2 regions of the Acinetobacter sp. GG23 genome follow, and region 2 is predicted to be linked to the other one. Evidence: riboswitches for the same ligand, from Rfam matches in the RefSeq annotation. Region 2 holds a riboswitch; the other holds the start of a gene.
What was found. Region 2 has a riboswitch for cobalamin ahead of AC3CAU_RS06010 (TonB-dependent receptor plug domain-containing protein). Riboswitches for the same ligand answer to the same signal wherever they lie in the genome.
Positions count from the first base shown of each region.

Region 1: another riboswitch for cobalamin. It lies ahead of AC3CAU_RS13475 (5-methyltetrahydropteroyltriglutamate--homocysteine S-methyltransferase); the one in region 2 lies ahead of AC3CAU_RS06010 (TonB-dependent receptor plug domain-containing protein).

Region 1 covers NZ_JBYMDJ010000008.1:131,117-146,712, reverse strand. The annotation lists gene crcB (fluoride efflux transporter CrcB) at 1-359, shown strand, start outside; partial or broken gene AC3CAU_RS13485 (epoxyqueuosine reductase QueH) at 476-1,144, shown strand; gene AC3CAU_RS13480 (methylenetetrahydrofolate reductase C-terminal domain-containing protein) at 1,141-2,535, opposite strand; gene AC3CAU_RS13475 (5-methyltetrahydropteroyltriglutamate--homocysteine S-methyltransferase) at 2,658-3,794, opposite strand; cobalamin riboswitch at 4,119-4,269, opposite strand; gene AC3CAU_RS13470 (efflux RND transporter permease subunit) at 4,448-7,606, opposite strand; gene AC3CAU_RS13465 (efflux RND transporter periplasmic adaptor subunit) at 7,596-8,825, opposite strand; gene AC3CAU_RS13460 (TolC family protein) at 8,827-10,149, opposite strand; gene AC3CAU_RS13455 (cation efflux protein, CzcI-like) at 10,198-10,608, opposite strand; gene AC3CAU_RS13450 (hypothetical protein) at 10,769-11,308, shown strand; gene AC3CAU_RS13445 (suppressor of fused domain protein) at 11,569-12,360, shown strand; gene AC3CAU_RS13440 (DUF3987 domain-containing protein) at 12,605-14,710, opposite strand; gene AC3CAU_RS13435 (hypothetical protein) at 14,845-15,024, opposite strand; gene AC3CAU_RS13430 (hypothetical protein) at 15,027-15,365, opposite strand; gene AC3CAU_RS13425 (Rha family transcriptional regulator) at 15,369-15,596, opposite strand, start outside.
Region 2 covers NZ_JBYMDJ010000002.1:590,697-606,368, forward strand. The annotation lists gene AC3CAU_RS05990 (protein adenylyltransferase SelO) at 18-1,463, opposite strand; gene AC3CAU_RS05995 (acyl-CoA desaturase) at 1,565-2,731, opposite strand; gene AC3CAU_RS06000 (glycerophosphodiester phosphodiesterase) at 3,075-3,788, opposite strand; gene AC3CAU_RS06005 (cob(I)yrinic acid a,c-diamide adenosyltransferase) at 4,060-4,638, opposite strand; gene AC3CAU_RS06010 (TonB-dependent receptor plug domain-containing protein) at 4,735-6,555, opposite strand; cobalamin riboswitch at 6,594-6,805, opposite strand; gene AC3CAU_RS06015 (phosphoribosylanthranilate isomerase) at 6,961-7,602, shown strand; gene trpB (tryptophan synthase subunit beta) at 7,586-8,827, shown strand; gene AC3CAU_RS06025 (DUF1543 domain-containing protein) at 9,334-9,852, shown strand; gene AC3CAU_RS06030 (DUF2804 domain-containing protein) at 10,026-11,018, shown strand; gene AC3CAU_RS06035 (metal-dependent hydrolase) at 11,099-11,977, opposite strand; gene AC3CAU_RS06040 (AraC family transcriptional regulator) at 12,113-13,150, shown strand; gene AC3CAU_RS06045 (Na+/H+ antiporter NhaC family protein) at 13,194-14,525, opposite strand; gene trpA (tryptophan synthase subunit alpha) at 14,890-15,672, shown strand, end outside.

The DNA.
Region 1 (15,596 bases), on a different contig from region 2:
TTGCTCTTGGCTCTGTACTCGGTGCCTGGTTACGTTGGGGAATCAGTTTAAAATTTAACAGTGTGTTTGAACATATTCCCTTTGGTACTTTCATTGTCAACTTGGTCGGTGCTTTTATTATCGGACTTGCAGTTTCATTTTTCTCTAACAGTTCAATCACTCCAAACTATAAGCTGTTTTTAGTGACTGGATTTTGTGGTGCATTGACCACATTCTCTACCTTTTCTGTAGAAGTGGTTGAGTTATTACAAGCATTAAAATTTGAATATGCCATTTCCAGCATTGCGATTCATGTTGTGGGTTCGTTGATCTTTACGGTTTTGGGAATGCTGACTTATCAATTCGCGACGAATCACTAAAAGCAAAAGACTAATTGAATTTTTCTCATCTTGGTATTAGAAAATATCAGCATATCGAAGCTTCATGACGTGCTTAAATCACTAAAATATAGGGTTTAGATTTAAACCCTATAATTATGTCGAATAAACTTGAACGTCAAAAACTGACTCTCTCAGAAGGTCATGAAAAACTTTTGCTTCACTCCTGCTGTGCCCCATGCTCAGGTGAAGTGATGGAAACCCTGATCGAATCAGGTATCGACTTTTCGATCTTTTTCTATAATCCGAATATTCACCCTGTCAAAGAATATGAAATTCGTAAGGAAGAAAATATTCGCTTTGCAGAGAAGCACAATATTCCGTTTATTGACTGCGACTATGACAAAGATAATTGGTTTGAACGGGCCAAAGGCATGGAAAATGAACCTGAAAAAGGCATTCGCTGCACTATGTGTTTCGATATGCGCTTTGAACGAACAGCTCTTTACGTTGCAGAACATGGCTTTAACCTGATGAGTAGTTCACTGAATATTTCCCGTTGGAAAAACATGCAGCAGCTTAATGACTGTGGCAATCGCTCTGCATCGCATTATGAAGGTATTACTTATTGGGATTACAACTGGCGTAAAAATGGTAGCGCTGTTCGTATGCTCGAGATTAGTAAGCAATAAGAGTTTTACCAACAGGAATATTGTAGCTGTGTTTATTCACTACGCGATACCAACCGTTGGCGTATGAGTAATGGCCGTGATCGAATTAAACACGGCGTGAAGTTCTATTGCAATGCGATGAAAGATGAGACTTAAGCTTCTGTCGCTGCATACCAATTTTTCCAAGAACTGGTTCCGCGTACCTCAATCGGCACCGTTGGAATCAGTTTTTCTTTTAAGACTTCGGTTTGTTCAACCGCTTTGGCGAGTCTGGCTTTAACTGAGTGAATGCATTCCCGATCACCAAATTCACAGCGATCCAAAGTCGTTCCGCCACATGGTCCATTGGCTAAACCCTTCGGACAGGTTTCCGGGCAGATATATAAGGTATCACCCAAACGGCATTGCCCACAACTTTCACAGCCCACTACCCCGTGCTTACTGATATATTCAGTCTTCAGTAATGCTTTTGCTGCAGGTGTATTTTCCCACCATGCGGCTCTAAAAATAAAACGTCCAACACCCTTAGCAATTTTGGATTCAAATAATGCCTCATGCATGAAATGCAGTTGCTGATATTTAATGATCTGGCTGGATGTCGGTTGACGGGAATAATAAGGCAATTCCGGTACAAACTCTTTGCCAGTCTTTACTTGCCAGAGGGAATTCCAGAGTGATTCAAGTTCATCTAAAGTTAGATGCCGATATTGCTCGATATAGCTTTCGAGTAGCATCTGCTCTTCAGGCTTGTGACAGGCAGATAGATGAATGCCAGCAAAACCAAGATGCTTGCACATCAGCATCTGTAAAGCACAGCGCAAATACACCCGCTCGTTCAGTCCTGTCTGTTTTTCATCTGTTAGCACCTGCAGCATATGCGGTGTGATGACGATGCCAGCGACCTGATGTTTCACCATAAAATTGGCACGCGCCAAACTGAGGGGCATGACACAGGCGAGTATTTTCTGCGTGTACTGATGATGATTTAAAAATATCTTGGCTTGTTTTAAAGCATTCATGTCGTAACCCAATTGCGTGATAATAAAATCCGCACCTGCCTTAAGCTTCTTGTGCAGTTTTAAATATTGTGCGTCACGCTCAGCTTCGGCATATTTAAACGGATTAAAGGTTACCCCCAGATAAAATCCGCCATGACGCTTGGCTGCCATCACCGCATTGACCGACTCCAGGTATCGGGTGCGTAGTGATCCATCTTCTCCATGACAATGTTCTTTCAGCTTGTCGCCTGTCAGCAATAAAAGATTGTTGATCTTCGCTGCTTTGGCTTGCTGTAAGAATAACTCAAAATCCTGAATATCCTGCCCTTTTCCGGCAAAATGTAAAACCTTGTCGACTGAATCGGGGTACTGTTGGCTCGCTGCAAGCGGTGTCACATCATGATCTGAATGGACACGGTCTGCCAATGTCATCACTGCAGGATATCTGGCAAATTCAGTTTTCACAGGGAAAATCTCATTCAGTGAAGTAAGGTATTCCACCAGGATACAAAACTGGTTGTTCTGAAAACAGGAAGATAATTGAGACATAGACAAAGGAGATCTAAAGGATTAAAAAGAAATCAAGCTGAATTATAGGCCAGAAAGATTGAAATACTACCTGTCACTACCCGTAAATAGTGGTGACAGAAGTGATGCCTCCTAAGTGGTAATTATCCCCACACCTCTTTCGCGACTTCATTCATCAGTTTGATTTTCTTCCACTGGGTATCGTAGGACACCTTGTTGCCTTCTTCCATCGAAGCAAAACCACTCTGAAGACACAGGCCTAACCGCTCTAATGGCAGGAAGTTAGAAGCAGTTTGAATACGAGTTATGATCTCGGATCTGGTTTCCACCCTTTCAGTTTTGGTTGAGATCAAACCTAAGAACACTTCTGCTTGCGCGCTCTGCAGTTTGGCTAGAGGTTCAAAACCACCCGCTCGCTCAGTATCAAATTCCAGGAAATAGCGATCGATATTTTGAAGTTCGTTTAAAACATGATCTGCAATAAAGTCATAGTCACCCTGATACAGCCAGCTCGAACTAAAGTTTCCACGTTCGATATGCAAGGCAACAAACAGATCAGCAGGCTTATTGTCTAAGGCCATATTTAATGCTTTGACACAGCAGCCAGCCAGTTCTACCGGATTCATCCCCTGCTCAAGCTCCTGCGTACGATAGCGTTCATCACACAGATATGCCAAAAACTGGTCATTGATCTGGATATAGCGGCAGCCCTGATCATAAAGTGCAGTTATTGCTTCTCGAAAACATAGACCCAAATCTTGGATATAGGCATCTAAGTCACCCGCATAATAACGGTTATTACGCAGATACGGATACAGCATCATATTCGGACTAGGCAGACAATATTTGGCTGTGGCAAAACCTTCAATCGCTTGGTGCAAATAGCGATAGTGCGCTAAACAGTTGTGATCTGCATTAAAGAAAATCTTGTCAGTAACCCGAACATCATAGGGTTTACTGATGACATCTTTATATTTTAAGCCATCCCGTATTTTATGGCCTTCAATTCCATCGAGCTGTTCCAGGAAATCAAAATGCCACCAGGCACGGCGAAAATCACCATCTGTCATCACTGAACAATCGAGATCGAGCTGGATATCGACCAGATTATCAATTTCTGCATTTTCAACCTGTCGCAAAGTTTCTTCATAAATGACACGATCCGCAAAATCATAACGTGCCTTCTTTAATTTTAGCGCTCTTAAGAAGCTGCCGATATGTTCTGCTTTATTACCTGCATACTGAGTTTTAGCAGCTTGAGTGGTATTGCTTGTGGTCATTGTTTTAATTCATTGTCGTATAAATGCCATGAATGGATCAGCATTTATTTAAATAGAGGGAGGCAGAACATCACTTGGTCAACCGAGGACGTTGAGTCAATAAAATATTTCTGTCAGGAATTAGATTTCAACAGCTCAATCAGCTGAAGGAGATAGGCAAAAAAAAGGAATAAAAATAAAATAGTTTAAAAATAAGCATAATTTACCTGAACACACGCCCCGTGCGATATCGAAATGGATGATGCTAGAGTGATATAGGCGCGCAAAAGTAAATTGAAAAAGATCAAATCAAATTAAGACATCCCCTATTAACGCCCACCGCATTATTTTGGTCTGCTTTAGGCCGGTCTCCGGACTTAAGGATATTGAGTTAATACCCTATTCACCGTTGCGGGGGCAGTGTTAGCTTGCACAAATGTGCACTAACTTCCCAGTTTCACTTCTCTAAGGAAGCACCTGAAGCGATGCAAAGCCTAAGGTTAAGTTTTTGCTAAGTCAAACAGTTTATGATGATTTCTCCTCCCCTCTCAGATACTCCAAAACAACTCCACTCATCCTGAGATGATTCACTTATTCGGCATTCTTTGCTTAGACAGACACAAGATAATCCTTTTCAAGATCATCCTGTGTCTATTTACTTCATTTTGTGAGCATTATTTTGTTTCTGATTTGGAGTATTTTTGATGACTGTTCATCCAGCGATACAGTACTGGTAAAAGCACTAAAGTCAGCAAGGTAGATGAAAGAATCCCGCCAATCACTACGGTTGCCAGTGGCCGTTGAACCTCAGCGCCTGTTCCGGTTGCCAGCGCCATCGGTACAAAGCCCAGTGAAGCCACGCAAGCTGTCATCAACACTGGTCTTAAGCGCAAAATAGCCCCCTGCCACACGGCTTCATGCACTGGATATTTATCCCTTAATTCTTTAATGAAGGTCAACATCACCAGTCCATTGAGGACTGCAACACCAGATAAGGCAATAAAACCAATCCCAGCTGACATCGATAATGGTATATCCCTTAGCCAAAGAAATACCACACCACCGGTCAAGGCAAAGGGTACCCCGGTAAAGACCAATAGACTTTCTTTAACATTGTGAAAGACCGCCATCAGTAAAATAAAGATGGTAATTAAAGCCAGTGGAATCACGATTTGCATCCGTGCTTTAGCTGAAGCCAAATTTTCAAACTGACCGCCATATTCAATCCAATAGCCACTTGGCAAATTGTATGCTTTGAGCTGTGTCTGCACCTCAGATACAAAAGAGCCTAAATCACGCCCTTCAACATTCGTTGTGACCACAACTCGGCGCTTACCATTTTCTCGGCTGACTTGATTAATGCCTTCAATGGTAGAAACTTGTGCGATATCAGACAATAAAATACTGCCGCCATTTGGAAGCTGGATCGGTAACTGGGAAACAGATGCAACACTTCGATTTTGCTCACTCAAACGAATAATAAAATCAAAACGACGATCGCCTTCTAGAATCTCTCCTACGCTTTGTCCACCAATACTTGCAGCCACCACATCCTGAATAGATTTCACGCTCAAGCCATATTGGGCAGCTAAAGCTTTATCAATCTCTACATTGAGTAAAGGCAGACCCGAAGTTTGTTCAACTTTTACCACACTGCTACCTGCGACTTGCTGAATGATTTTCGCGATTTTTGCAGCCTCAGTATTCAAAACCTGCATGTCATCACCAAAAACCTTCACCCCCACATCACTACGTACCCCTGAAATCAGTTCATTAAAACGTAGCTCAATAGGCTGAGAAAACTCACTATTATTGCCGGGAATTGTCGCAAGATAAGCTTCCATTCGGGTTCGAAGTGCATCCAGGCTTTCTTTTGAATCTGGCCATTCCTCACCTGGTTTCAGCATGATATAACCATCGGAAATATTCGGTGGCATCACATCTGTCGCCACTTCAGCAGTCCCGGTACGGGCAAATACAGCTTTAATTTCGGGAAAGTTTTTCAGTAAAAGCTTTTCGGTATTTTCCTGCATACGTAATGATTCTTCTAGTCCTGTACTTGGCGAGCGTAATTGCTGTACCGCAAAATCACCCTCACTCAGCTGGGGTGCAAACTCACTACCAATTTTCGTGCTGAGCAGACCGGTGATGACCAGGAGACAAGCGGCAAAAGTTAAAACCACCGCCTTGTATTGATAAGCCATATCCAGTATCTGCTGATATCGGGTTTTGAGCCAGATCATCCAGCGACTTTCTGTTTCTTTGATCTCCCCTTTAACCCATAAAGCAACCGCAGCAGGCACAAAGGTGACCGATAAAATAATAGCTGCCACCAGTGCGAGAACAACGGTTAAAGCCATCGGATGAAATAGTTTTGCTTCTACGCCACTTAAAGCAAAAATTGGTAAATACACCACCAAAATAATAAGCTGACCAAAAATAAGAGGACGACGTGCTTGCCGGGCAGCCAGAAAAACTTCCTTAAAGCGCTCATTTTGTGTGAGAGGTCGTTTTAACAGTTGCTGTGCATGGGCTAAACGCCGGATACAGTTTTCGACAATCACCACAGCACCATCGACAATGATGCCGAAATCGAGTGCACCTAAACTCATCAGATTGGCACTGATATTTTTCTGTGCCATCCCGGTTAAGGTAAACAGCATAGAGAGTGGAATGACACAGGCAGTAATCAAGGCAGCACGGATATTCCCTAAAAACAGGAACAGAATGATGATGACCAGGATTGCTCCCTCTACCAAGTTTTTCTGAACGGTTTTAATCGCCTTCTCAACCAAGGTGGTACGGTCGTACACCGTTTCAATCACCACCCCTTTAGGCAAACTATTCTGAATATCTTGAAGCTTGGCATCCACAGCTTTAGAAACAGTCCGGCTATTTCCACCCATCGCCATCATGGCAATCCCTAAAACGGTTTCTTTACCATTATAGGTTGCGCCACCGGTTCTTAAATCATGCCCAATAGAGACTTGCGCAATATCACCAACCCGAATTGGGCTGCCATTTGGGCTACCCAGCATGGTGTTCTCAATATCAGAAAGACCATTGAATTTACCCGGTATACGTACCGTCAGTTGCTGACCATTGGCTTCAATATAACCTGCACCTCGGTTCTCATTATTTTGTGCTAAAGCCTGTTGCAGTTGTTCTAATGAGATATTCAGTTGCTGCATCCGGTTTAAATCAGGAGAGACCACATAGGTTTTTTCAAAACCACCAATACTGTTGACCTCTGCGACCCCCTCAACACGTTGCAGTTGAGGACGCACAATCCAGTCCTGAATCTCACGCAAATCCATCGCCGTGTATGCAGTTTCATCCGGCTTTTTCGCATTCGGATCTGCCTTCAGTACCCATTGATAAATCTCACCCAGACCAGTTGAAACGGGTGACATCGTCGGTGCGATTTGAGCAGGCAACTCAGATTGCACCTCCTGTACCCGTTGGTTAATCTGCTGACGGGCCCAATAAATATCAGTGCCATCTTTAAAGACGATGGTGACTTGAGAGAGTCCGTAACGGGATATGGAACGGGTAAGCTCCAGATTCGGAATGCCTGCCATGGCATTTTCAATAGGATAGGTAATCCGCTGTTCGACCTCAAGCGCAGTGAAACCATTGGCTTGAGTATTAATCTGGACTTGAGTATTGGTAATGTCGGGTACAGCATCAATTGGAAGTTTCTGATAGCTATACACCCCGACCGCAATCCAGGTACAGACAAAGAGCATCACCCAAATCGCATTTTGTATGGAAAAATGAATGATTCTTTCGAATAAACCTTCTGGTTTCGGCAGATCAGAATTAATGCTCATGGCCTGCCTCGTCTTTTTCTAATTCAGATTTGAGCAAGAAACTGCCTTGAGCGATATACTTCTGCCCTTCGGTCAGCCCAGAAATCACTTCAAGCCATTGTCCATCACTTGAAGCCTGCCCCAGTTGCACTTTCTGTGCTTTCAAACGGACTTGGCCTTTTTGTTCTGAATCTATGATGAAAATACTGTCTTCACCTTCAATACTTTGCAGCGCAGACTTTTGAATCCGTAGGGCTGATTTTGTAGGAGCTTCCGAAATCAATACCCTCACCAACACATTAGGACGCAACTCAGCCGCTTGCGCATCGAGTTTTGCACGCACCACCAGACGCCCTGTTTGTACATCTGCCTGAGAGGTTAAGCTTTGTACAATAGCCCTATAGGTTTGTTGTGAATCATTCACTTTAAAGTCAATTTTTTGTCCGGCTTGCAGTTGACCTGAGAATTGATTCGGCAAATTAAACTCAAGCCATAAATCTTTCAGCTGCTCAATAACAAAGAGTTGATCAGCCAGTTGCACATTTTCACCAACCACAATATCTTTTTGACTGATCACCCCGGAGATCGGTGCTCGAATCAAAAAGCGTCCATTGTTATTGCCGCTCGCCCCTAATGCATTTAAACGTGCTTGTGAGGACTGGACAGTAATCTGTGCTTGACGGTAGGCACTTTCTGCACGCTGGTAATCCTGTTTGGCAGAAATCCCCTGTGACCAGAGTTGCTGTTCGCGCTGGTAATCTTGACGGGCCAAATCCAGATTCGCCTGTGCCATACGCAAGGTTGCCTGTTGGTCGATCAGTTCAGGAACGATCAGTACAGCCAGCGTTTGCCCTTTTTGCACGCTCTGTCCTAAAGCCACATTGACCTGCTCAACATGACCACTAAAGTTAGGGGAGATATGCGCTTGTTGATCGGTATTCACCACCAATTTACCTGGCAGGGTCGTGAGCTTTTCAACCAATCCTGTGGATGCAACAGCAACTTTTAAACCTTGTTCAACCATTTGTTGGCTGGTCAGTTGTATTTCGCCTTCTTCAGCATGTCCTTCTTCAGAACTTTCTTCATCAGAATGTTCAGCATTTCCCTCATCATGGCCATGTCCCTCAGATTCATTTGTTTTGGAACTTAACCAAATAGTGACACTGACCAAGATCGTGATAATAATCAAAATCGTGATCATGAGAGACTGAGATAATTTTCCGTTTTGCTTGGCTTTCATTTTATCGTGCTCCCCCATTGATTAAGTTTTGTGATGCTTCGACTACCTTTTTATTCAGTTGTATATAGGCATCCGAACGGCTAATTTCTTCATAACTTGTGCCAATACTGAGTGCTTCAGCTGTGAGGGTCGTTTGCCAAGCCTGACGTAGAATTTGTAATTGACCCAATCGAAGATTCTGCAGTTGAGTGGTTGCTTGCTGAACGTCGGTAATTGACAGTTTTCCTGCCTGAAAACCTTGTAAAGTACGGCTCTGAACTTTGGTCGCCAATGTAAGTTGTGCTGTGGTGGCATCGAACTGGCTACGTAAACCTTTGAGCTGATGCATGCTGTTGGCAATATCGAGTATTTGTTGCTTCAGCTCACGCTGCTGCTGTTGGTTCAGCAGTATTTGCTGTTGCTGGACCATCGGGATCGCATATTGCTGGCGGTTAAAAATATTCAGGGGAATATCCACGCCCATTGCCAAAGTCGTATCGTTACTTTCATTGGGAGTTTTGCTACGTTTCATGCCTACATTTAAATTGGGATTGGGACGTGCCTGTATTCTTAGATTTTCAATTTGATGATCCGATTGCTGAATATTCAAGGCATACAGTTTTTCTAGCCACCCTTCAGCGATATAACGTTGTACAGTTTGATGACTTTGCTCTGGCCAAGGAATAGCGGTTTTATTCAATTGAAGGTGTGAAGACGTTTCTCCCCACAAATGAGACAGCTGACGACCAGCGGATTGTTGATTCAGCATCGCTTGCTGATAAAGTCGTTGGAATTCTAGCGCTTCAATTTGAGCGCGCTCAAAATCAACCAGTGCAATACTGCCGGCCTGATAGCGTTTCTGCGCACTGTCCAGATTGGCTTTACTTGTTTTTAACTGTACTGAATAAGCAGACTGTTCAACCTCAGCAAGTGCAAATTGCGACCATGCAAATCTAACAATCAGTTGGCTTTGCGCCTTCCATAATTGCTGTTGCAATTGGATTTGTTGATCCGAGGTATTGGCAATCACCTGATTCAGCTTACGCTGACCAAATAGATCTAGTGGTTGACGAATACCGACATTGAATTCCTGTTCTTGATCCGAGCCAAAGCCAGATTGCTCTATGCTTATACTTGGATTCTGCCATAACCGGCTTTGCTGGATATTCAATTCAGAAATCTGCTGGCCTTGTTGCCACAGCTGATCTTGAGTCTGGTAACTTTGTACTTTTGCTAAAGCGGATTCAAAGCTGGTAACGTTTTCAGCATGGCTGTATTGCATAGCTGCTGTACACACACAGGCAAGCAAACTATGACAGAAGAATGCCATTGATTGTAAAGACATGATTTTTCCCACTTATTTAAATAATAAAAGTGGTGGGAATGTTTTAGGCTACCCCACCATGAGCGGGGAAAATTCGGGAGGTGGGCTTTGTTGAAACAGATCAGGTGGCTGATAACTGTTATTCCAATAGAAATGTGGAATAGTTTTATCATCTGAAGGTAGAGTTAACAGGCTGATTTTTTCATTTTGCACAATCAAGTGCGTCATCGACGGTAGATGATCTTGATGATCTTCACCGATTTCTAAATCGCTACTGACTGTTTTTATGTTTTCTGACTGTCCATTATGATCGTGTTGACGACTATCGCTGGCACATAAGGTATTTTGGTGATGACCAAAATGATAAGTTTGCAACACCTGCGCCTGCTCTTCATGGACACAAAAGGCTGCCGCCACGTTCCACAGGCTTTGGAACATGAACAGGGTCACCAATACTGTAATCCATTTTACTGAACGCATAATTGCATCAAAATTAATATTTGAATTGATTATAAGGCTTGGAGTAAGACTAAGGTCAATAGTTTGCTAATAAAAAATAGTAAGCTTAAGGGGATTTTTAGAGTTTTTTAAATTCTTCTAGTTAGTCATTTTATTTAAATAAAAGGCGTCTACATACTCGGTGGCTATTCAGTTTTGCTATTGGTCTTACCCTAGACAAACATTATTTACTAATGTAGAGGTAAGAAAAATTTTAAGAAAGTTCGATAGTGATATGTTATCTCATAGTCTATGGATACTTTCAGATATAGTTAATAAAGAAAATTCCTGGTTAAGTTTTGGCAGATTTTTCTTTAAAAATATCTGGCCTAAAGAAAATTTTTGTCAAACGTCAAAAACATCTGAAAGGTTATTAGATTTGGCTATAGAAACATCCGAGTATTTCACAGATATCGTTAAAAATATTGAACCATATTTAAGAAACATTGAACCAACTTCAATTTTCCTATACCAGTTAACTAACAATGAAGATAAATATTTACTGACTGAGAAGTACCCTCAAGAGGTCCTTCTTTTGTTAGACAGAGTGATTGGCCAAAGAATTGAGTCTTATGATAATTCGTTAGCTAAAATACTAGAAAAAATAGTCAAGGAAAAACCTGTACTTAAGAATTCTATAGCTTGGCAGCGTCTTCATAAATTATCAATTAGTGTTTTTTAATTTTGACTCGGCTATTTAAATTTATATTTATCTATAGAAGCCCTGCGATTCTGCGATTTCACCTTGTATCCTGTATGTTGTAGGGCTTTCAGTATCGAGACTCTATAGTTTTCGGTTTTGCGATTCCTCGTATCAATTGCAAAGGAATCGCAGCATATCGCCGTGCTGTATCATCGCCAACTTAGTATAAGAGGCTATCTAACTCTATGTTTATGAATTATTTGATAGAATCACTTCGCATTCATACATAGAGAAAATAAATGTTTAAGAATACGAAGTTTATTAAATTTTTATTGGGGTTCACTGCACTTACGGCGTCTACTATTGGCTTTGCTCAAAATAGCTCAGAAAAAGAATGGCAGCATGTCTATGATGCCCGAGAGGCTTTCTACGAGAAAAATATAGGGAAGCTACCTAATGACATTATGAAAGCCCCTAACTTATTTGGTGTTTGGCCGGGTGGTGGCTTTTACGTAATACCTGCCGACAAAATCAAAAAAGGGCTATGGGTATATTCTACTTTTGGCCTTACCAATACCGACATGCCTGCAAGCTTAACAGCTACAGATATTGAGGTTAAATATAATGACCAAGGTAGGGTTGTTTCCAGCTCATCAAAATTAGAGAAAAAGAGTAAAGCTATATCTGCATCTGGAAAAGCTGGTTATGGATATGAAGTGCTCATGATTGCAAAAGAAAATGCTGAATGGCCACTTTGGTTTATGCAATGGACAGGAAATATAATTCTACTGAACGATGTAGATCTATTGGCCAGAATAGAAAAGAATAATGGCTTAACAGTTGAAGCGATACCTGTAGGTAATAGTGAGAATGACACCATTAATGTGCTTATAGCTAAAGCACAAAAGCCTTTAGCTACAGATATCAAATTGCCTAATGGAAATATGCAGCTTTTAATCGCCACTGTTATTACGGATGATGAAATGCAATGGTCAATAGAAAATGGTCGTGATGCTCTATTAAAGAAACTAATGGATGCAAATATAGGACAGATCAGTGACCGAAATAGATCTTCAGTACTAAAACAGTAGATTCGTAAAATAGATACTACTTAGGAGTTTGTGCGAATTTGCGAATTATAGCTGTATGCCTTGTATAGCTTACTATTCCGTTTCGCGTTCATTATAAATTTAAGTTTGCTAATTGCGAATCATACGATGATTTTCTGTTACTTCGCATTCAATTCGCAGAAGGTTGCACGCCATTTGCACAATAATTGCGAACCCTAAAAGCCTACGACTAAAGGAGTTTAGGGGATAATTCGCAAATTAGCAGCTATTTAAACAATAAAGGGTTTAATTCAATGTGTGTGGACTTGTTGATAGTAATGAGTCGTACATAATTGAATTCGATTAACTCATTAAGGCAATTATCAAATGCTTTCGCCTTTCTTAGATGTGATGGAGCTCCTCTCAGCGCTATTGCTTTAGGGATACAATTGTTTTTTTGCTCCATGCACTTTCGAATAAGCCACTTAATCAACCGTTCAGCATCACTTTCCGTTTTGACTTCAATATCTGCATACATAGCCCATTCATTGAGTGAGTGCTTAACGACCTCACAAGCCCCTGTTAAGGTCTTGGCATCAATCCATTGTAATCCCTCAAAATAAGCGAATACGGTAGCTAAGCGCCGTGCTAATTGACTGGCACGACTGGCAAATGCTTGTAGGTATTCGTAGCGCTTACCTTTGCCCTGTAGTTCCTCAAACATGTTGTAGAACGATGCATCTATATCCCTTGCTTCATCATTCATAGGAATGACATAACGCCCATTGTAAAGTTCTTGCCCCCCTTGTAGTCTAGGGCAGTCATCAAGCAAGTATTCACACCGTGTCCAGTAAGCTATTAACCGATGGTCATGATTGGCATTCTTAGATCGGTAAATAGCATCTTGCAAACGTGTCCCTGCCAAGTTCTCAGGGATGGTTAAAATGAATCTAGGCAAGAAACCTTGGCCACGTAGCACTTGATCTCTCAATGCATCAGATAAAACCTCATGCTGTCCCTGTAAATTAAAGGTCAATCGAACATCATAAGCACGACCACTACCATTTAAATTGGATTTAGACCGGGTGCGCTCCACAAAACCATCATCAAATAATTTGGCATATCCTCCAATCGCTTGGGTGCGGGTATCTCCTTTCATGGTATAACCACCAAAGAACTGACCAGCTTCATCACTAGCAATAGATGCATTATTTAATATGCCATCCACGTAAAGCCCTGCAATAGATTCCAAGGTAATGTCACTGTATAAGGTGCTAGGGTCATTCGGAGGTGGGTTCTCTGCACCGTATGCCTCTTTGTCCTTTTTGTTTAATCCAGCTTGTCCGCTTTGCCATTGTTTAAGGTCACGGCTATATTGTTCATATTGTTTACGTTCATGCTGAATAATGGCCTTGTCTGCCATATTACGACTGGTGCTTTTACGGCTTCCACTTTGTCCTTCAGTGAGTAGATATAAACTGCATGGCTCACCTTGAAGGTTAAATGGATGAGGTGCATTTACGTGGGCTTGAGCAATATGTGACATGGCACCTATGACACATTGAGCTGTCATACCAATTGGCGCTTGTACATACTCAGCAATAGCAATAACGGCATCCCTTGCAAGTGGTGGTAATGCATGGATTGGATAAGTGCTATTTAAGGAAGTTTCAGCCTGCGCCAATGGTAATAGTTCACCCCACTGATTTAAAGCTGGTAATTGCTCAATGGCATAATCAAGAAACGCTTTTACTTCCTCTGCATCGTCATCCTGTGACAGCTCAGTTAAAAACTCACTTTCACCAGCTTTCTGAAATTGATTGAGCAATCGAATGGGGCTATTTTTCTCGAGGTTTTGGAATGCTTCAAGCTGTATATGCTCAGGGCGTACAGGCATATACAACCTGTCAAAACCTGACTTTAAAAGCTGATTAATCACGAACTGCATTTGCTCAAAATCAAATGGCTTGAACTCGATTTGATGAGCATCACATAGGCTTGGTAATACTACCAATGCCACGGCGTAGCCTGTTTGAGAAATCTTAAAGAATGCCTCAAGGTTATAGGTGATGATGACAGGTTTATCCTGGTGCAACTCACCCAACATAGCAAAGCCTTTGGCCACTCCATCGGGGATGACTCGTAAGGGTTGTTTATCTTGTAATATGGCACATTGAACAAGCTCTAATTGAGCGTTATAGATCGGCAGAATTAAAGGATTATCATAGCTCACGCCGTTGATATCTACATGGCACTGGTCCACATAGATCGGCTGTAAAGGACTGCCAAAACGCTGAATGACTGGATGATTGATATAGGTATCATCCAGTGGATTAAGTAATGTGCAATTTGCTAAGATGGTGTCGGGTTTGATGGAGGTGGTGTTATTCATTTGGCACCACCTTTATTGCTTTCTTGCCATTCAAAAGCCAAAGGCAATATTTTCTCAATCATTTCTAATTTGGTTTGGATTTCAAAAATCAGGTTCGCAACAATTTCACCGTTAATGATTAATTCCTTACCATTTTAAAAACAGTTGAAAGTAACGGTTGAAATGTCTTTAGCACTTCCAACAAGGCAATGAATAACATCTTGAGCATTGAGATGGTTTGCATCTTTATGTGGTGTAAAAAATGCGCTGGTACAGCTTAGAGATGGGAAATAATCGTTATTAATTGGTTTCGATTTTTGATTTGAGTTAGGCATGATTAATGCGCTCCTTCATTTGTAGGAGTCTTGCCATTCACGACCAAATGAGGGTGGCAGGACCAGAAAGGGTTGGTCGACTGGTAACGAAGGAAACCAGCACACCCGAAGGTGTCCCTCTCCAGCCCCGCCATAACATGCAGATGCATAGAGATATTACGCACAAAAAAAGTCCTATAAGCGGACTGTACGCCTTCATTGTTATAGCCGACCAAAGCTAATTCATCTGCTTTTTGATGAACGGAACTAGCATAAGCGGAACGTCCACAGCTTGCAACAAGAAAAACAGCAATGGTCCAGATGAAGAGAAGCTTTAGAAGGTTGATAGAGAGCTCTTTCATGCTTTACCCCCTTATTCCGAAATGTTTAGCTAAAACTTCCATTCCTTTAGGCAGAATAAAAAATTCAATTTGGCTATAGCTTCCTAGCTCACCATTGGCTTTGATTCTTGTACACTCTTCATACTTAGTCTCACAGTACCCACGTTCTTGGCTATAGTGGGTAGATGCGCGTGCATTGTTAAGTCGTCTATCCCCACCATGTTTACTGAGCCAATCAGCTAACACAGAACG
Region 2 (15,672 bases):
TCATCTGTTGATCAATCTTAAGATGAACAACTCACCATCACTTCCGGCACGTCACTAGGTAACGGTGCTAAATCTTCAGGTTTTTCTATGTCTGTTTGCTTGGTATAAGGCTGACTGAGTAATTTAAACAGGCGATCTACTTCGGAAAAATCATCCCTTTCCGCCAACTCAATCGCTTTTTGTGCCATGTGATTACGTAAAATATATTGAGGATTGGCTTTGGCCATTTCAGCATCCAATTCATCAGTATTTTGATATGCCCGAATATTTTCATATTGAGTCAAGAAGCTTTCAAACTGACGACGGTCTAAGCAATCATCTTTAATCACTTCAAATTCTTTGTTCTGAAGTCGAATAAAGCTTTGGGTGTAGTCGAGCTGTTCGCTTTGCAGAACTCGAAGGAAAGCCATACCGCAATCAAAACCATCTTTATGAAAACTTGGCAAGCCCATTTTCTGGTTTAAACCATGTTTATAGTGCTCTAAGAATGTTGGCTCATAGTGCTCTAAACATGCTACCAAATCCTGTTTCCATTGCTCTTTACCATAGTCTGTAGGGCAGAGCGGAACCAGGTTATTCAGCCAGTTCCATAAATTCCAATGACCAATACTCGGTTGCTGCTGATAGGTATAACGTCCTTGATAATCCGAGTGGTTGTTAATCCAGTTCGGACGGAAACGCTCCATAAAACCATAAGGGCCGAAGTCCAAAGTTGAACCGGTGATATTCAGATTATCCGTATTCATCACACCATGGGCAAATCCGACCAGTTGCCATTTTGCGATCATTACCGCAGTACGTTGGATAACTTGGGTAGCAAAAGCCAAAACAGGCTGTTCAGCCTCGAGACATTCTGGATAATGCCACTCGATACATTTCTGTACAAAGTCGGGTAAAAGCTCAGGCTGATACTGGTTGATCCATTCAAAATGACCAAAACGGATATGGCAGTCTGAAGTACGCAACATCATGGCACCAGGTTCCATTGTTTCGCGCTGTATGCCTTGCGTTGAGGAAGTAAACCCAACAGCATTACTTGAAGTAATACCCAAAGCATTAAGTGCATGACCTGCCAGATATTCACGAATCACGGAGCGTAAAACTGCACGACCATCACCCATACGGGAGTAAGGTGTTGAACCTGCACCCTTTAAATGCAGGTCAATGGTTTGATTTGTTTTATCTAAAATTTGTGCAATCAGTAAACCGCGCCCATCACCCAATTGTCCTGCCCATTGTCCAAACTGATGTCCTGCATAAACCATCGCCAGAGGTTCAAATTCAGCAAAAGTTTTTTGCCCACTACAGATTTCAACCCATCGAGCTTTATCTTCATCTGACCATTGTAAGTCATTAGCGAGTGCTTCGTTAAAATGACCCGCTTTGGCTCCTTTTAATGGAACAGGCATTTGATGGTGAAAAAGCTTGGGATTAAGCGAGGGATAACGCGGATTAAATTGCATAGGACAATCTAAATAATGGGGAGAGATGATATCACTATAGCAAATTTAAACGACCAAAATAAATAAAGCCCCAAGAATGGGGCTTTATATTGAATCCGATTTTACTCGGAAATAGTGTTCTTTTTAATATTCCGCATCAGAATTTTTAAGGTATTGCGATGATGGGAAAGACGCTGTTCAACCAATTGAAAATCAACTTTAAGTTTGCTGTCGATTTGGTGAATCTTTTCAGCTACAGAGGCTTTTTTTGCTTGAATCTCTTGTTCTTTCAGTTTTGCCCAGTCATTTAATGTGTGGGTAAACGCTTCATACTCCTGTGCAATACGGAGTTTTGCAGTCGCCATATCTTCGTTGACATTATGGCCATAAACTGCCAAATCCTGTTCAGCATATTTAAAGCGCATCGCCAATTCTGCTTTTTTAATATTAAAGCTTGGAATACGACGCAAGTTTTTGGCTAAACCAAGTTTTGAACATGACCAGATCAGCCATTTCGTTGGATCATACTGCCACCATTTCACGCCATTTCGGTAGTCATACTGGAAGATGTGATGATAGTTATGATAACCCTCACCCCAAGTTGCAATCGCTAAAATGAAATTGTCACGTGCAGTGTTTTCGTCAGTATACGGACGTTTGCCCCACATGTGGCAGAGTGAGTTAATGAAGAAAGTGACGTGATGGCTCAAGATCAGGCGAAGTAAACCACCCAATAACAATACGCCCCACATATCACCCACTGCCCAACCTACCGTAGTAAGGATCACGGCATGTACAGCAATAACCAGAGGAATGTAATACTTGTCCTGAAACATCACCACTTTGTCATTTAACAAATCCGGTGCATTTTTATAGTTTGCTTCTGCTGCTGGATAGTTGCGAAGCATCCATCCAATATGCGCATACCAAAAGCCGTTATTAATTGAGTATGGGTCTTGTTCGATATCATCAACATGACGGTGATGGGTACGGTGACCTGAAGCCCAGAACAAAATACTATTTTGAACCGCAAAAGTACCCATAAGCATTAAAATAATTTTTAATGGCAAGGTTGCTTCATAAGCACGATGTGCCCATAAGCGGTGATAACCCGCAGTAATCCCTAAACTACTCACACCGAGCAGTACAAATAAGCTGATCCATGCGCCTAAGCTAAAATCATGATGATAAGCATATAAAGGGATAGCGATTACAGCCACAATGGGTAAAAGTACCAGTGCGAACACTGCAATCCAGTTAATTGGGGCTTTGGGTAAGGGAGCATTCATCTCCAACAGCACTCCTAGAACCTTTTAAAAGGTAAAGGTAAGGTATAAATGAATCCTTATTCAATACAATTTATAAGGATTAAGACGTTATCAATATTAGCATGAGCGAACAAATCTTCACTAGCATTATTCTACATGTGTATTGTACTAAACAGTAACAGAATACTTGGTAGTCTTTATTGATTTTATCGAAGGCTTGGACATCTTATTTATATATGGACGATAGGACTTAAAAAAACATATGTAAACAATAGAATAAGGGTTTGTTCTGACCAAAATTATTAAATTTATTCATTCTTTTTAACCTATTAAATGACGCCATATCTCAATATTTTTTATATGATCAGGATAAGTGTTGAAGCATCATTTTAGGAAAATCAGTAATCAATCCGTCAATGCCTAAGCTTTGCAGATGCTTCGCTCGTTCAATGTCATTCACCGTCCAGACACTGATTTCTAAATGGGCTTGTTGTGTTGCACGAATGATTTCATCTGTTGCCAGTGAGTTCATCCAGCCTATTTGGCAACAACCGAGTTCTAAAGCCTGTTCAATCGCTTTATGTTGAATGTCATCTTCAACCAGTAAGCCGCGTTTAAAGATCGAGTACTGCTGTTTTAAGGCCTGATGGATTTTTAAATCGAAACTGGTGATCACGGCGGTTTGTTCAAAACTGTGTAATTGTTTTTGTAATTCTAAAACCAGTTTCTCAGCTTCAGCCATAGTTGTAACAGCTTTAACTTCAACTTCAAGATGCTCGAAGTCATGAATAATGCTCAGGGTCTGACGAAGTGTCGGGGTAAGCTGTTTTTTCCAGTCCAGCCAGATATGCGCCTGATTATAGGCTTGAAGCTGATGACTGCTTAATTCATAAAGTTGTTGATCGGTGCCCGTGGTTCTTAAGAAGTTGTCATCGTGCATGATGATGAGTTCACCATCTTTCAGCTGACGGACATCAAACTCGACTGCTCGAATGCCGAGGTCATGAATGTATTGAAAGCCACCAAGTGTATTTTCGGGAGCTTCACCACGTGCGCCACGATGTCCGATGATTCTCATTTCATATTCTCGATATACTTTATTTTAACCAAAGATATTACAGCGGAGTCTTACAGTTTGTAATAGTAGGGAGGGAGCTCATATGTTACTTTTCTTTTGGGAAAAGTAACCAAAACCATTGTCATCCGCAAAACTCGACAACTACTGTCATTTATTACAATCATCGCAGCAACAATTACTTTTTAATGAAGTCTCGCCTCAAACACTTGCGGATGACATTTTCGCGTGTCAAATCTCGCTCTAAGTCCTATTTCTGAATATCAATTTATTATCAAATCGTTTGATTAATATTCTTTTGCCAAAGCACTTCAGATCCACCTTCAGCACGTTGCAAGGTACGAGATGCCACAAATAGCCAGTCGGAAAGGCGGTTGAGGAGTTGCAGTGAAGGAGCTTGAATATTTTGATCTCGAGTATGCACCGACATTAAGCTGCGTTCAGCACGGCGACATACCGAACGAGCTTGATGTGCATAGCTGCATGAAAGTGTCCCTGCAGGTAAAATGAAGTCTTTTAGCATCGGCAGTGCTTCATTCATACGGTCAATTTCATTCTCCAAAAATTCAATTGAAACAGGCAGCACCATATTGTAGTTAGGAATACAGACTTCACCGCCTAAGTCAAATAACCAATGTTGAATCAGGCTAAGCGATTTATCCCAATGAGCTTTTTCTTCTATTGAGCTAATTGCAATTTGTGAACGTAAAATACCGATGCAAGAGTTCAGTTCATCGACATCGCCTAAAGCGGCAATACGTAAATCATCTTTGGCTACACGGGAACCGTCGCCTAGTCCAGTTGTGCCTGAATCGCCTGTACGGGTGTAAATTTTACTTAAACGGTGGCCCATTTGAATTCCTTAAATTTTTGATCTCTGAATGTAAAAAGGATAATGCCATAGGCATGACATTATCCTCAAAGATTTAATCGGGATTAAGTTTGCGATTTAGTATTTCAATGTCACACCAGCAGAAGCTAAACGGCCACCGTTGATGTAGTAACTTCCACTACCAGAAGCTGTACGATATTTTGAATCGCTTACATTTTGGATATTTGCAAAGATATCTATATTTTTATTAACTTTGTATTGTCCATGCATATCTACACGGAAATGTCCTGGGATTTGAACATTGTCAAAGGCACTATTGTCATAATCACCATTTGCCAGCAAAGTCGTCGAGAATGTATAGCGTTCATCTGCCCAACCTGTTGTTAAAGAAACATTTTGGCGAGGGCGACGACTTAGGTCTTCATCAGTCTTTTTATCTTTAGCACGGACATAGTTATAGCTTAAATTTGTAAATAGATTTTCACCTTGCCATTTTACATAAAGCTCACTACCTTCTATTTTGGCTTTTTCAAGATTTGTCATTTGGTTTAGAGCATTATCAAAATCAATTAGATTGTCGACTTCTGTTGTATACAGTGATAAACCCGTTGAAATGTTATAAGCCAGTTTCTGGTCTATACCAACTTCGTATGAAATGCTTTTCTCTGGTTTAAGCTCAGTGTTACCACCATAACCGTACATATCATTCAGTGTCGGTGCTTTGAAGGCAGAACCAACGTTTGCATAAATACTTGTTAATGGTAAAACCTGATAACGAACAGAGCCTTGAGCAACAGTATGTGTATCGAACTTTTCATTATCTTCAACGCGGATACCGATTTGGGTATTTAATCCAGATTGATTGTATTTGTGTTGAATATAATAGCCTGTTGAATCAATATCTTCTTGGTAAGGTGAACCAAATGAAAGGATATCACCATCAATATTTCGCTGGGTCACGCCGACTAAGACATTTTGATGTGGTGTAAAGTCCCATTGGCCATAAATTTCGGATTCTTGGGTTTTGCTATGTACAAAATCGGGTGAATTATTTTGATCTATTTCGTCTTTAAATTGAGAAAAACGAGCATGTAACTCTAGATTTTCAAGAACACTTAAACGCCCTTTGACATTCATGATTTCATTCTTGAAGTCTTGAGAAACGAGAGCACCATAGTTATCGTAATCGCTATAACCTTTATTTTCACTATAATCAGCTGAAGCAGCAAAGCTTTCTTTATCCACACCTACTTTTGCACTATAGCCTTTTTGATCAAATGAGGCATTAGGTGCATTTTTGACATCTTTTACAGGTGTGCCGTCAGTTTCTAAGCGTTGACCCCGAATTTGTGCGTAGAAACCGTTTTCTGCTAAGTCTGCACCAATAACTGATTTATAAGTCTTATCTTCGCCGATTTCAGTAGTGACAAAAGCTGAAGTTTTTTCAGGCGTTTTTGAAATGAGTTGTACAACGCCAGAAATCGCATCAGTACCATATAAGACAGATGCAGGACCTTTTAGTACTTCAATTTGTTTAATATCTGTTGTATCAATAAATGCTAGGGATGCAGTACCAGAGGTTGCTGAATTTAGTCGTACACCATCTCTTAAAACAAGAGTTTGATTTGAATTACCACCACGTAGGAAAATAGAAGCTGTTTGCCCATAACCACCGCTTTGTACCATATTGATAGAAGCATCTGTTTGTAACAGTTGTGGTAAGGAAGCAATGGGTGACTGTTCAAGAATCTTCGGCTCAATAATATTAATTCGCGCAGGAACCTCACTGATTTTTTGCTCTGAACGAGAAGCAGTCACAACCAAGGTTTCTAAAGATGCATTAACAGAAGAATTTGTATTTGCTTGTGCAGATACGGATAAACCCATAGCAATAGTGATTGCGCCCACTAAAGCTGTAGGTTGAAAAAGAGTAGACATGTTTTTAAGCTCCATACATTCACCCCCCGTGAATGATTGAGTTAAAGGAGCAACAAGCAGGTTTCCGGACTTAAATGTAATATCAAATAGTTGATATTTGCATGTCCACCTTCCCACACATTTAGTGCAGTGGCGTCAATCTTAAAAAGATCTCATTGATATGCTTTTCATTTTACCGTTGCGGGGGCAGTGTCGGATTCTCACCAACTTCCCTAAAGCCTGAGCTTAGACTCGTTGCAATTGCGCGAAGTATAAGGTTTGTGTATGCATTAGACAATCTATGTCAATATTATTCCGGATGAACTTTACTCAAGCTTTTAAAATTGCATTACAATGATTCGCCCCCATATTTATAGACTGACTATAAATCGGGCAAAGATTAAGCCAAAAATTAGAGCGAAGTGTATGCGAACCCGTGCCAAAATTTGCGGAATCACACGAATAGAAGATATACATTCAGTTGTGAATGCCGGAGCAGATGCAATTGGTTTTGTATTTTTCTCACCGAGTCCACGCAGTGTTACCCAAGAGCAAGCGAAAGAACTGATTCAGCATGTACCTGCCTATGTGCAGACTGTGGGTTTGTTTGTGAATGCATCGCTTGATGAAATTGCGCAAATTTTAAAACACGCACCAGTCGATATTTTGCAGTTCCATGGTGATGAAACACCTGAACAATGTCAGCACATTTCGAATCAGGTCGGTCGCCGCTGGTATAAAGCAATACAGGTGAAACCTGAGCTAGATGTCATTAATACTATAAAAAGCTACCAAAATGTAGGCGCAAGCGCAGTATTATTGGATGCTTGGCATCCTGAACTGAAGGGCGGAACAGGGCACAGCTTTGACTGGTCAAAATTCCCCAAACTCGATATTCCTTTAATTTTGGCGGGCGGCTTAAAGCCTGACAATATTGAAGACGCTATAAAGACGACCAATGCTTATGCAGTCGATGTCAGCGGAGGCGTAGAGTCCGCAAAAGGTATAAAAGACCAACAACTCATTGAACAGTTTATGCAAGGAGTCCAACGTGGATCAGCAAAATAAAGGTCATAACAGTCAAGTTGACTATACCCAATTCCCCGACGAACGCGGGCATTTCGGTATTCATGGCGGACGTTTTGTCTCAGAAACACTGATGGCGGCTTTAGAAGACTTGGAAAAGCTCTATTTCCGCATGAAAGATGATAAACAGTTTCTGGCAGAATTCGACCGTGATTTAGCCTACTATGTAGGTCGTCCGAGTCCACTTTATCATGCTGAACGATGGTCAAAAGAGTTGGGTGGTGCGCAAATTTACTTAAAACGTGAAGACTTGAATCACACCGGTTCGCACAAAGTCAACAACACTATTGGCCAGGCACTACTTGCTAAACTTTCAGGTAAAAAACGGATTATTGCAGAAACTGGCGCAGGTCAGCATGGCGTAGCAACAGCTACGATCGCTGCACGTTTAGGACTTGAATGTGTGGTGTTCATGGGTGCAGACGATGTTAAACGTCAAGCCATGAATGTATACCGTATGCGTTTACTCGGTGCTACAGTTGTACCGGTAGAAAGCGGTTCAAAAACATTGAAAGATGCCATGAACGAAGCGATGCGTGACTGGGTAACTAATGTTGATTCAACTTATTACGTGATTGGGACAGTTGCAGGTCCGCACCCATATCCGCAACTGGTTCGTGACTTCCAGTCGATTATTGGTCGTGAAGCACGTAAACAGATTCAGGAGCAGGCAGGGCGTTTACCTGATGCCCTGGTTGCCTGTGTCGGCGGTGGTTCAAATGCGATGGGCTTATTCTATCCGTTCCTGAATGATGAAGATGTGAAAATGTACGGTGTTGAAGCAGCAGGTCATGGTATTGAGACTGGTAAGCACTCCGCGCCGCTAAACGCAGGTCATGTTGGTGTACTGCATGGTAACCGTACTTATTTGATGTCGGATGAGCAAGGCCAAATCATTGAAACGCATTCAATTTCTGCCGGTCTGGATTATCCGGGGGTAGGTCCTGAACACAGTTTCTTAAAAGATATGGATCGCGTCAAATATGTGCCAATCAATGATCAGGAAGCGCTGCAAGGCTTCCGCGATTTAACCCAGATTGAAGGGATTATTCCCGCGCTTGAAAGTGCACATGCCATGGCTTATGTGACCAAACTTGCGCCAACGATGTCTAAAGATCAAATTATTATTGCCACTGTTTCAGGTCGTGGTGATAAGGACTTGATGACGGTTGCCCGTATTGATGGCGTGGAAATGGTTGAGATGTAATTTCGCTCTTAAGCCTGTCCCTCTGGGAGAGGTTTGGAGAGGGTGGATATTGAAAAAGATCGTGCCGAAGCAATTCAGCACGATTTTTTTATTACTTAAATCGGTGCTAAATTTAGAATACTTGCTTTAATTTGCAGTTCGGCAAGGCGACATAGATGTAATGTCTGCTCAACAAGATGGTTTTGTTAATTTTTCCGAAACAAAAGTAAGATATTTCCTAACAATGAAAACTCTAGTCAAATTCAATTTTGTGGTTATGAAGATATCTACATTTTGACGGAGTCTTATGGTTTATAACTCAAATGTAAGGAACTCGTAATGTTACTTTAAATAAGCTCAAAGTAACCAAAGGCATTGTCATTCGCAAAACTCGTCTTATACTTTCATGTGATTAATATAGTTGCAAAAACGTCTCTATCGAAATGTGGTCTGCCTCGAACAATTGCGAATGACGTTTCCGTGAATCGCATGATTGCTGTAAAAAATGTGTCAAAAAAGGAAATAGAATGCCCAGTCTTTTTATGGTCATGCTCGGTGGTCGTCATGTACGTGCCAATACAGAAGTTCATGATGTAGTACTTGCAGTGGGAGATTCATTAGAAGAGACCTATCCTCAACTAAAAAATGCCTGGTTTGGTGAACAGAAAGGCTTGCATGTTGATGCTTGGGCACAAATTAATGGCGTGGAATTTGAGGGTGAAAAATATCAAATCCAATTTAGTAACGCCCAGCCGAATTCATCCGAACAAAAGCTATTTTTAATTAATTTGGGTGGTTATGATGCTCGTGAATTTGGTGAATTGCATCGCTATATTTTAGTGGTGGCACAAAATGCTATGCTGGCAAAACAACGTGGTAAAGCTTACTTTGCACAACATTGGCAAAAACAGCATACCGACCGTGTGTTAGAGGTAGATGATTGTATTGCGATCGATCAGGTACATGGTCGTTATGTGCAATTGGTGAAAGGTGAATTTAGCGAAAATAACTGGGAAAATACTTATTTGCTGCTCTCTGGAAACTGATTTATATCTCTTTGATTAATAAATTATATTTATTAAATAACAAACATCTGGGAATAATATACTTTTTTGTATATTTTCGATGAAAAGATGCTTTTTGATACTTTTAAGTTAGATTTATATAGGCATAATAAGATTAAGGATTTGTGATCTCTTAGCTAGATGGAATTTGATAAATGGATTTGATTCAATCAAATGGACAACCGCATTATGGACGTTTTAGTACTCTCCCAAAGACCATCGATTTAAATAAGTACCAGTATAAAACACCTTATGGAAAGGTTTTAACGGGTTGGCGCAAGCGATTAAAATATAAAAAATTTAAATTTTGCTGCATTCAACATGAACATTACACCATTGGTCTGGCAATCGCAGATATTGCATGGGCAGGGCATGGTTTTTTCTATATCTATAATCATCAGCGTGCTGAAGTTTTAGAATGGAACGCAATTAATTTTTTGTCACGCCATACCACTGTTGATGAGCAACCACTTTATAACCAGAGTTTTTTCTCAAAATCACCTTTTCAAATTGATATTCAGCATGCCAATGGCGTGCGTTATATCCATGTGACTAAACATGGGGAAATCAAGCTGAGTGCACGAATCTTTTGCGCGGGGACAGATCCACTGAGTATGTGTAGCCCAACCGGGATTAATGGCTGGACTTATACTCAAAAGCTCACGACTTTGGGTTGTGAAGGTTTCTTTATCAATAAGCAGGGTCAAACCATACAGTTTCATGAAAAAACTTTTGCTTCACTCGATGATACCTGTGGTTTCTTACGCCCAGAAACAGCCTGGTTCTGGTTATCCTGTAATTTTTGGGATTCGCATAATAATCGAATAGGTTTGAATTTGGCTTCAGGCGTGAATGAGAGTTTTGGCAACGAAAACTGTTTGTGGGTGAATGGAGTTTTATATCCAGTAAGTGATGTTTTATTCCAGCATCAGGGTGAAGATCATTGGACCATTCGATCGCTAGATGAAAAACTTCATTTGGATGTCAAAACGGGCTGGCGACGCTATGAAAATCTGAATTTAAGATTGGTCGGCAGTCAGTTCAGTCAATGGCAAGCCAAAATTAGCGGCACCATTCAGCAAGATGACCAGGAAATTGTTTTGTTAAACGAATATGGTTTGTTGGAACAGCACTATGCCAAATGGTAATACATACCGAGCAGAAATAATAAAACCAAGTTCAGATTGATCTGAACTTGGTGAGTCTGAACTGAATAGATATTTAATATTTAGTCTTTCGCTGCCCGCCAAAAAGCCTCTCCAGCCTGAATTGGATCACCTGTATCTTCTAAAGTTTTTACCCACACATCATATTGGGCAATTACCGGATGTTGGCTAGGGTGAAAGTCTTTGTTAAACCAGTCACGATATTGCTTGCTCATTTTGCTCAGCTTGCCGTTTTTACCAAAAAACCAGGGTAAGCCGCGAATGTTCATTTGCAGACGCTGCAAAGGCGTAAAACCATCATATTTTAACATTATGTTGGCGCGGTAAAGGGTAAAACCAAACATTAATGTGGTGGTCCATGCCAGGGTGAATTTGCGTGTGGTTTCAGGCACATTACCCACCTGTTTCATGACATCAAATGCCACATCACGATGTTCCATTTCCTCAATCGCATGCCATGCCAACAGAGCACGGACATAGGGATGTGCATCACGCAAGGTTTCTTGATGACTGTAAAAAGTTTCTGCCATCAGCGCAGTTAAATGCTCAGCTGCCGCCGTCATGGCAATGTTGTATTGAGGTGAGCGTTTTTCCAGTTCGAATTTAAAAATTTTATTTAAACGCTGAATAAATTTCTCCACCGGCATGCCTTGTGCTTTCATAACCTGGTTCATTTTTTCATGCGCGATGCCGTGCTGGGCTTCTTGACGAATAAAGTCTGCGACCCGAAGCTTTAAATCTGGATCGGTAATTTGATCGCGAAACAGACGCACAGACTGAATAAAGTAACGTTCTCCATCGGGAAAGGTCAGGCTGAGAGCATCAAATACCCGAGTGATAAAGGGATCACCTCCAAACCAGAAACGCGGTACTTCATGCAGTTTAAAATCAAGATTGCTGCGAACCACGGGTTCGACTTGGTATTGGGCAATAGCATTCATTTTATTTTACTTAAATCGCCTTGGATAACTACAGTATGTCGGGCTTTTTTAATTTTGTTTTGACAGGACTTGCCATTTTTTATACATTTTACGCCAAAGTGAAAATTTAAAATGTCAAAAAAGCAAGGATAAATTGTGCAAGAACTGCAGATTCCCAATGGTTATTTTCAGCTGCTAAATATGTATTTGCTGCAACAAGGGATGGATATTTTTGCCTTACCATTTCTGGCGCAGCATCAAACCCAATTGCGTCATGTCTTGTCCTTGCCGATTGATTCGCAATCGACCTATTCATTTTTTTTAGAGGTGATAGAACTTACCCGTCAACATTTACATTGCCCAGAACTGGTTCTGGAAATGGCTCGGTTGATTCGTCCTGAACATTTTGGTGTGTTGGGCTATATGGCCTCGCGGAGTAATAGCGTGGCCGAAGCCTTGCACAACATTATTCGTTTTAGCCGTCTGGTGATTGATGGCGCAGCTGTTATTCCTATGCAAATGCTGCATCAGGATAAAAAGATTTATCTCTCTTGGCCGTTACATGATGCACGATATGCAATGATTAATGAGCTGACTTCAGCATGTATGGCACATTTGGCCAAGCAAATTTTCCCCGCATCTTTGCAATTGCTGAGTATGCAGTTTGCACATATACCTCAGATGGCGCGCTATCATTATGAAAAGTTTTTTGGCTGTGAAATTGGCTTTGGTCATGCCCAATATTCTTTTGTAATTAGTTCGGACAGCCTGGATTTAAAATCGGAACTGGCTGACCCTTCTTTAATGCAACTTTTACTGCGCCAGGCAGAAGAAGCCATTGCTTGCAAACCCCGATATGAAAATTTAGATCAGCACATTCATATGAGAGTAGCGGAGTATTTACGTGTGCAAAAGAGTGTGCCCAAAATTGAGCAGATTGCGAATGAATTGCATGTCTCTGCGCGGACATTGCAACGGCAATTGAATGACCTCAACTCCTCTTTTAAGAAGATTGTTGAGATGGAGCGTATGAAGCGCTGTGAACAGTTGCTGCAGCAGGACATACCACTGACCGATATTGCCATGCAATTGGGCTATTCGGATCAGTCTGCCTTGGCACGGGCCTATAAAGCCTATAGCGGACAAACCTTATTGCGCAGAAAGCAACAGTTGAAAGCATCAGCGGAGCCATAAAAAAAGCGACCCGCTCAGGCCGCTTTTAAAATGTCTATTGAAATTAAGCAGGTTTGAATCGGGGGAAGCGAAATGCGATGGCCAAGATCGCCACAATTGCCAATACCCAGCAATAGTAAATGTTCCCGATCAACTCGATAGGTGACAGTTTTGCAATAGAGCAGGCCAGCAGTAATTGCGCACCATATGGAATTATGCCTTGAACTACACAGGAAAAAATATCCAGTAATGCTGCGGCGCGTTTAGGATCTACGCCGTATTCTTTCGCCACTTCACGTGCCATGTCACCAGATAAAATAATCGCAACGGTATTGTTAGCAACGAACAGATTAGCGAATACCACCAGAAAACTCACCCCCAGTTCACCGGCACGCTGGCGTCCAACTTTAAATAAACGGGTAATGCTGTAAATACGTTGGATAAGCCATTGCAGTCCGCCTTCTTTTTGCATAATGGCAGACAGACCGCCTAGGAACATCGAAAGAAGCGCAACCTCGAACATGCCGACAAAACCGTCGTAGATTGCAGTATTTAACTTTAATATGCCAAAATCAGGGCTTACCATAATGCCAGTCAAGCCTGAAAGCAGAACGCCAATAGTTAAAACTGCCAGTACATGTAAACGTGAGAATGCCAAAAAGAATACCGCCACATAAGGCAAAATCAGCCACAGGTTATAAGTTTTGTATGCAATAGTTTGTGAATCATGGCTAACAAATGCATAAATCAGAATAGCGAGCACAGCGGCAGGAACCGCAATCCAGACATTGACTTTAAATTTATCGCGTAGCTGAACTTTTTGACTGCTGGTTGCGGCAATGGTGGTGTCTGAAATCATGGATAAGTTGTCGCCAAACATGGCACCCCCCACCACTGCACCGATGGCATAGACTGCTTCAATATTGGTGACTTGGGAAAAACCAAAAGCAATCGGGGCACAGGCAGCAATGGTACCCATGGAAGTCCCCATCGCTGTTGCAATAAATGCCGAAATAATAAACAGCATCGGAAGCACAAAGGACGGCGGGATAATTGAAAGCCCCAATTGCACCGTCGCATCAACACTGCCAATGGCACTTGTAGTACTGGCAAATGCCCCGGCCAGCATAAACACCATAAACATCAGAATTAAATTGGGATGACTGGCACCTTTTAAAAATTCATCAATGGCGGTATTTAATTTTCCACGGTAAATCAGTACGGCAAGAATAATGGCCGGCAGAGCCGCCACCGGTGCTTTAACCTGATAAAAAGCAAACTCGGTACCAATGATGGAATGATAGAGACCACTGCCTAAAAAAATGGCTAAAAATACAATAAGAGGGAGCAGTGCCAGCGCGCGAGCGTGCACCTCACCTTGGGAGTCGGGAGTCATATAAAATAGGAAAAAGAAAAATCGTGCGTAGTATAGAGCAGGTTTTGCTATTAGATAAAACATTAAACGTAAAAGCTAACTCAATTATTTTTATCAATTTTTTACTAATAAAAATAAGTTTATCTTAACGTTGGATATTTTTTTAAATAGCAAAATTAGGCATCTTTGATCATTGAGAAAAAATCGTAAATATCAGTAAATGGTGTTCTCGGATTGTTCTGAAAAAATGAGATTGTCAGTCTAATGTATCGCGAAATATTTGGACTCTGTTCAATGGGTAAAAAATAGCGTTACAATGCGTTGTCTTGTATTTCTACAAAGCCAACTCCTCAGTTTTTTAATAATTCAAGGAAAGCATAGCCTTATGTCACGTTTAGCCACTCGTTTTGGACAGCTTAAATCTCAGCAGCGTAAAGCGCTGGTTTCTTATGTAATGGCTGGTGACCCTCATCCAGAAGTAACTGTTCCATTGTTACATCAAATGGTTGAGGCAGGGGTAGATGTGATTGAACTTGGTCTTCCATTTTCAGACCCTATGGCAGATGGTCCGGTGATTGCCCTTGCAGCAGAACGTGCATTGGCAGGTGGGACCAATACCCTAGACGCTTTGAACATGGTCAAAGAGTTCCGTCAGAAAGATACAGAAACACCAGTGGTTTTGATGGGGTATTTAAACCCGGTCGAAGTGATTGGTTATGAAAAGTTTGTTTCAGTTGCGAATGAATGTGGTGTAGATGGTGTACTGCTGGTGGATTTACCACCAGAAGAAGCAAAAGATTTAGATGATGTGTTGAAAAAATTCGACATGGATCAAATTTTCTTGCTTGCGCCTACCTCTACTGATCAACGTATTCAGCATGTGGCGAAACAAGCCAGTGGCTTTATCTACTATGTGTCCTTGAAAGGAGTAACTGGTGCAGCAACTTTAGATGTATCTGAAGCTGCAGCCCGTATCCAGAAAATTAAAGCTGTGACTGACGTTCCTGTAGGTGTCGGTTTTGGTATTAGTGATGCTGCCTCTGCGAAAGCCATGGGTGTAGCGGCTGATGCAGTCATTGTCGGCAGTGCTTTTGTTAAACAATTTGCCAACTTAGCGCCAGAACAAGCTGTTTTTGAAACGGTTAATAAAGTCAAGGAGCTTCGAGCC